Regions from separate parts of the Peribacillus sp. YIM B13477 genome, predicted to be linked through region 1. Evidence: riboswitches for the same ligand, from Rfam matches in the RefSeq annotation. Region 1 holds a riboswitch; the other holds the start of a gene.
The links. Region 1 has a riboswitch for cyclic di-GMP ahead of sinI (DNA-binding anti-repressor SinI). Riboswitches for the same ligand answer to the same signal wherever they lie in the genome.

Region 1 (3,424 bases):
GTTTTTAAATTTTCTGTAAATAAAATAGGCTTAATTTTTTCTTTCTAGCATAGCATTTGATATAATGAAGCTAGGGCAGACATCAACCCTTTCCAAACCTCCCGATAATTGTTTCATTATTTCGACATATTTCATGATGTGTTTCTAAAAGGAACCGGAGGGGTATTGTAGAATCTAACTGTATAGTCTTAATTTAAGGAGGACTCACTTTATGAATTACAACGTACGCGGTGAAAACATTGAGGTAACTCCAGCAATTCGAGAATACGTCGAAAAGAAAATTGGCAAGTTAGAACGATATTTTAACAATACACCAGATGCAAATGTGTTAGTCAATTTAAAAGTGAACAATAATACATCAAAGGTCGAAGTGACGATTCCCATGCAGAATTTGGTTCTTCGCGCTGAAGAGGAAAATGCGGATATGTATGCTGCCATTGACTTGATCAATGATAAGCTTGAACGCCAAATTCGTAAACATAAAACGAAGGTCAATCGCAAGTTCCGAAACAATCTATCGACTACACCCGATGCATTCGCCTTCAATACGGAAGCTGACGAAGTGGTGGATGAATTCGAAGACGATAATGATATTGAAGTAGTCCGCAATAAACGCTTTGATTTAAAGCCAATGGACAGTGAAGAAGCGATTTTACAAATGAATATGCTTGGTCACAGTTTCTTCGTTTACACGAATGCGGATACTAATACAACAAACGTAGTGTACCGCCGAAAGGATGGACGCTATGGATTGATTGAACCTAGTTAATTATTATTCTAATATCAAAAGCACAGCCCAGCCTCTGGGTTGTGCTTTTTTGCATGAGTTAATTTCACCTATTCAAATACCTATATCTTTTGCACTACACTCGAATTGTCAGTTCTTTAAAAAGAACAATGAATTATTTGTAGAAAACAATTTGATCAAGGTGCAGAGGGGGTTGGATTATTTGTATCGAAAGAATTGCCATACATGCCAAAGGGCTTCTTTTAGCAGTGCGGAATATGGAAAGTGGCTATGTCCTACCTGCGGTGAGGACTTAACTTCGCAAAAAGCCCACGATGCACTTACAATCGAGAGAATCAATACACCCCAAAGAAATTTTAAGAAGAGTAAAACGAAATTGAATTAGTCTATGAAAAATCACCTGAACTTCAAATTTTCTTAATATTGTAATATTTTGTCGGATGAAAGTTTTTGCATTTATGTGGATTACCGACATAAAATAGCAATATATGGAGTGCGTATCCGTTATAATATGATTATAGGTAATGTATTTGGTAATAAATACCACGACAAAGGCAAACTCCTTGAAAAATGAGGGCGCAAAGGCACAGGTCTAAGGTCCTTGTGACTATGATGGCTGGTCTGCCTGAAATACAAGAGTATTTTAGGAGGTAGAAGAGGTGGCTAATGTGGAAATGGATCAAGAATGGGTGAAATTGATTTCTGAAGCAAGAAGCTTGGGTTTCAAAAAAGAGGAAATCATTGCTTTTTTTAAACGGGAAAGCCCTGAGGCAATATTTGAGGAGAGCGATGGAAAATAGGTTCCGAACAAATTCGAGAACATCCCTATAAACAGTGGTTCGATTCATTGGCTGTTTATAGGGTTTATTCTTCCTTGGGACTCTTGTGAGTCTAGCTTAGGATTATGTAGGTAAACTAGTGCACTACCACTCTACTCTTCTTTATCTTTTCTCCATTTATTAAACTCGATGAATTCCCTGAATTGTTGTTTTGAGACACCCGAATTCATGGCTTCCTCAACGATTCTCATCCAGTCATTGTCCAAGGTTTCCTTATTTGGTGCATCGTAAAGCAGGGCATCAACAGGGATGTTAAGTACGGAGGAGATTTTTTCAAGAAATTGAATAGAAGGATTCGTTTGTAAGTTCCGCTCGAGCGAACTTAAATAAGACTTTGCAACGCCTGCTTTATCGGCAAGTTCAGTCATCGACATTTTCTTTTCTTCTCGCAGTTTTTTTACACGTTCACCAATCATCAATACCACCTCGAAACATGTTCTATTTATCTTCCGCTAATAAGTTTCGGCAGCCCACCTTATCATTCAAAACATGACGCCTGTAAGGTTGGATTACCTTGACATGCTATCTCTAGAGAGGACACAGCATCTAGTGATGGAAGGTTGTGGATAATTCACATTTGCATATGGAATAGTGGGGAGTTTGCAACATATTTTTTATACTTCCTCCTATTTTAACAGTTTTCCTCCTCATTTATCCATTGTTTTTCGCAAGAATTGCATTCAGGTCTATACCAGCGAAGTGACATGAAGTTGTACCTCTATGATAGAAGTGGTAAAATTAAGCGTGCATTAGTAATAATAGAAGGTGTGTTTCTTCTTACTTATATGAATTTTGTCATTGAACGATCATTACCATAATAGAGGAGCGTTATTGAATGCTTAATATATTAAATAAAGTTTTTGATCCGAATAAGCGAGAAATCAAACGTTTAGAAAAAATCGCCGATCAGGTCGAAGCGCTGGCTGATGAGACTGCTGCGTTATCGGATGAACAGTTGCGTGCCAAAACGGAAGAGTTTAAAGAGCGTTATCAAAATGGGGAAACCGTTGATGATTTGCTTGTCGAGGCTTTTGCGGTTGCGCGTGAAGGGGCAAAGCGTGCTCTGGGCTTATATCCTTACCGTGTTCAAATCATGGGTGGGGCATCCCTTCATGATGGAAATATCTCCGAGATGAAAACAGGGGAAGGTAAAACCTTAACATCCACGATGCCGGTTTATTTAAACGCGCTTACCGGTAAAGGTGTACATGTCGTTACCGTCAATGAATACTTGGCACACCGTGATGCCACCGAAATGGGTGTTTTGTATGATTTCCTCGGTTTGACCGTCGGGTTGAATTTGAACAGTCATTCTAAAGAAGAAAAGCAGGCAGCGTATAATGCTGATATTACGTACAGTACGAATAATGAGTTAGGTTTTGATTATCTTCGTGACAATATGGTGTTATATAAAGAACAAATGGTACAGCGTCCGCTGCACTTCGCTGTCATCGATGAGGTCGATTCGATTTTGATTGATGAGGCGAGAACGCCATTGATCATTTCCGGTTCGGCACAGAAATCGGCTCAGCTCTATATCCAGGCCAATGCGTTTGTAAGAACCTTAAAGAAAGATACGGACTACACATATGATGAAAAGACAAAAGGTGTTCAGCTGACGGAAGATGGGATGAATCGAGCTGAAAAAGCGTTTAATATCGATAATTTATTCGATATTAGTCACGTTACTTTGAATCATCATATCAATCAGGCGTTAAAGGCTCATGTTTCCATGCATTTGGATGTGGATTATGTCGTCCAGGAAGGCGAGATAGTCATCGTTGACCAATTCACTGGCCGTTTGATGAAAGGCCGCCGTTACAGTGAAGGTCTCCAC
Region 2 (3,424 bases), on a different contig from region 1:
AAAACGAACTTGAGCCTGAAAAAGGAGAGGAATCTATTCTAACTGATAATCCATAACAAACACCATTCGCCTTTTTCCTTTACGACATAGCAATTTTGTTCCAAAATAAACACCCTATAGCGAGATTTGAAGACCTGTGTAGCTCTGGTATTTCATAGGCCGATTTATGCTGCCTCCCAACCTAATCCAGACACTAGTTTTTCACTTTCTTAAATATCGACCAACATTATCATACTGAAAGGTCTCTACTTCCATATTGTAAAAGTACAAGACAACGATGTTGCACATATTCTGCGCGATTATATCGTAGCTTCGAAACGCTTTTCAAATGCGTGGCCAATGAAAAATGATACAAGCTCCTCACCAGAAGAATACTCGTTAAGAATCTTACATTTATTCATCGCCTTCATAGGTTTACTTACATAAACGACAAAAAAGAAGCATGTTATGGACATGCTCCTTCATAATATGTAGCCCTATGAGTTCTTCAGATTTATTAGCGGCTTCTTCATTGAAACAAGAAAAGAAGATTCCTAGTAAACCGCCAATCGTGACCAGGATGATATCCTGCCATAAAGGGGACGACCACCGGTTAGTTTTCAACACCCAACACCAATAAGCCCAAGACGAATTATCTACAAATCATATACTATCAGGTTGTTCAATGATCCCGCTTAATTTCTCCTTAATCTCTTCCACAAGTTCATTCACAGTAACCTCTTGTCCAGACTCACCCTTAGCAAAAGTGTCTTTTAAAATATCAAAAAAATCCATTAGAAATTTCCACTCCAATATATAATTGAGCCACCATTTCATACTGTTGTCCTAATCCCATTTTCAAAAATAAGGAATATAGCTCATTTATTTGATAATCACATATATAGTAGGAATTGGCAAGCGGAAACTCGTTTATCATTAGATAATTCACAGAAAATTAACAATTACTAAACTTTAGTAGAAAGGATTACTAGTAAAACTAAATGATTTATGTGGTTTAAAGGAAAACAAAAAAGGACCGATTGCTCAGCCCTTCGACACCCCGCACTATACTTGTCCCATGAAATAAGTCATTAATGAAATCAAAACTAAAGTAATTGTAATATAAGTCCCAATAAAAATTTTCTTGCTTCTTTGTTTCTTTTCATAAACTTCCTCAAACGTAATGAATTTGTTTTTTGTCATCAAATAGTCTCCTTATATTTTGATGGCAGCTATCTGACATCGCCTTTTGCGAAGTCCCTTTGCTTAATCTCTATAATCTAGTATCGGCACATAACCAAAAATCCTTAAGTATTATTAACTATTTTTTATAGGCTATTTTTCTCAAAATTATATCACACTAAGACTAAAGCATTATGTATACTAACTAATTTCTATGATCATCCTGTTAAATCCTGCCTAGATTTCATTTTAATAATCTAAATTTTAAGCGCTTACTTTATAAAATTCATGATTATTTTTATCCAACCGCAAAATGCCAACCATAAAGGAACACTGAATAAAATTCCCCACATTAATCCCTTCAAAAAGGCAATAGGTACATCCATAAAAAAAATTCCCTTCAATTAGATTGCGTTTTTATTATTATCGCCATGTTCTTTATTCTGGATACCTTTTACGTTAATGAAAACAAAAAAAGAAGACTGATTAACAGCCTTCCCTAAGTATTTTTATTATCCCCTGATGTCTGCTTTGTTCTTTCCTTTTATGAACTCTCGCACTTCTTCAATAGATAATCCTAAATTTTTGGCCTCCAAAATTAGATAAACCCATTCTTTCATTTCATTGTTAGCTTCCAAGACAAATCCCACCCATCTTGTGGTAACACAGCCGTCTTAGCATGTAGCCTTAGACCTGTAATTTTGCGTCCCTACTTTTCAATAGGTTTGCCTTTCTCAAGAATATTTCACATTTATTATTAACCAAGATTAATAAATCTCTTGAATCCCTGTTTCCATGGTGCTAATTAAAACTATATTAATGTTAATTATACTTAAAAACGTAATAATAGCTCTTAATACTATTCGTTTTTTTATGTCATTTTTCAACATCTTTCATCAAAAAATGACATCATAACTGGAAAACACTGTTATAATGCGCTTTCTTTACAACTCTTTTATTAATAATAGAATTATAATAGCATAAATAAGCTCAAATTTACTATTCCACAAAAATATTTTTTCGAAATACGAGGGCTAAGTGATTCAGTTTTAATTTATTTTCTCCAAGAAAAAAGCCAGCATTACAAACCATAATTGGCAGTAACCTGACTTTAACTCCAGTAAAATATTTACACACTTGATTCCATTTGGATACCTAATAAATTGCTAAACATCCCTCTTTTTTCATTCGCTAACTGGTTATATTCACCGACCTGAATGATTTCCCCCTGATCCATGACCAGCACTTGATCGGCATTGCGAATCGTCGATAATCGGTGAGCAATGACGATGATGGTCATTTTTCCTTTTAATCTTTCAATAGCGGATTGAATCTTCGCTTCGTTCTCTGTATCTAAAGCACTCGTCGCTTCATCCAATACCAGGATGGCCGGTTTACGTAAAATCGCTCTGGCTAACACTAGACGCTGCCTTTCTCCTCCTGATAGTCGGACACCTCGATCACCGATGAGGGTATCTAGACCTTGAGGAAGCTTACTGACAAAGTCAGCAGCTGCAGCGAACTCCAAAGACTCCCATATGGATTCATCACTTGCCTCAGGGTCAATGATCAGCAGATTTTCCCTTATTGTTGCATTAAAGAGAAATGGATCTTGCGGGATATAACTAATGGACCTCCGCAGTGATAATAATCGGTCATTAGTAAGGGGAACATCATCTATTCTGACTTCGCCGCTATTAGGATGATTCAATCCCATTAATATATCTATTAAGGTACTTTTTCCGGCACCCGATCGGCCGACAATAGCCGTCATACGGTTAGAGGGGATGTGTATGCTTATATTTTTTAGAGCATAAGTGCTCTCATTTTGATCATAACTAAAATAAATATTACGGCATTCCAATCCTCTTTTAATTTCAATAGGCATGATATTTTTATAATCAGTTTCATATAACTCTCTTGCCGTTTTACATTCGTTTTGTAAATCCGACAATGCTTTAAAAGATGGAAGCGTAGATCCTATTTGCTCTAAATTTGATTGAATGCTAGTAAACCTTGGCCACAACCTTGAAAAAATAACCATGATCAGCATTAATTGGGCTGGCTGGGCCATGAACATCTTTATCGAAAAAAACACAAAAATGGCAATTAAGACTGAGGATACAATTTTGAAGATCATTTGGGACGTAGTATTTAAGGTCGTTAACTTGATTCTGTTTTTTTCCATTCTCTCACTCAAAGAAAGAAACCAACTCAAATGAGAGTCCTCTAGTGAATTACTTTTGATATCTTTCATTCCGTT

Region 2: it holds a riboswitch for cyclic di-GMP, as region 1 does, so the genes downstream of both, ACFX4H_RS00895 (anti-repressor SinI family protein) here and sinI (DNA-binding anti-repressor SinI) in region 1, are expected to answer to the same signal.

The regions. Positions count from the first base shown of each region.
Region 1 covers NZ_JBHZPD010000006.1:1,188-4,611, forward strand. Annotated here, with positions in the region: gene hpf (ribosome hibernation-promoting factor, HPF/YfiA family) at 212-769, shown strand; gene ACFX4H_RS17690 (hypothetical protein) at 951-1,133, shown strand; cyclic di-GMP riboswitch class I at 1,292-1,377, shown strand; gene sinI (DNA-binding anti-repressor SinI) at 1,408-1,548, shown strand; gene ACFX4H_RS17700 (helix-turn-helix domain-containing protein) at 1,680-2,003, opposite strand; gene secA (preprotein translocase subunit SecA) at 2,423-3,424, shown strand, end outside.
Region 2 covers NZ_JBHZPD010000001.1:190,335-193,758, reverse strand. Annotated here, with positions in the region: gene ACFX4H_RS00905 (YwzD family small protein) at 643-774, opposite strand; gene ACFX4H_RS00900 (hypothetical protein) at 1,045-1,182, opposite strand; gene ACFX4H_RS00895 (anti-repressor SinI family protein) at 1,674-1,799, opposite strand; cyclic di-GMP riboswitch class I at 1,818-1,901, opposite strand; gene ACFX4H_RS00890 (ABC transporter ATP-binding protein) at 2,291-3,424, opposite strand, start outside.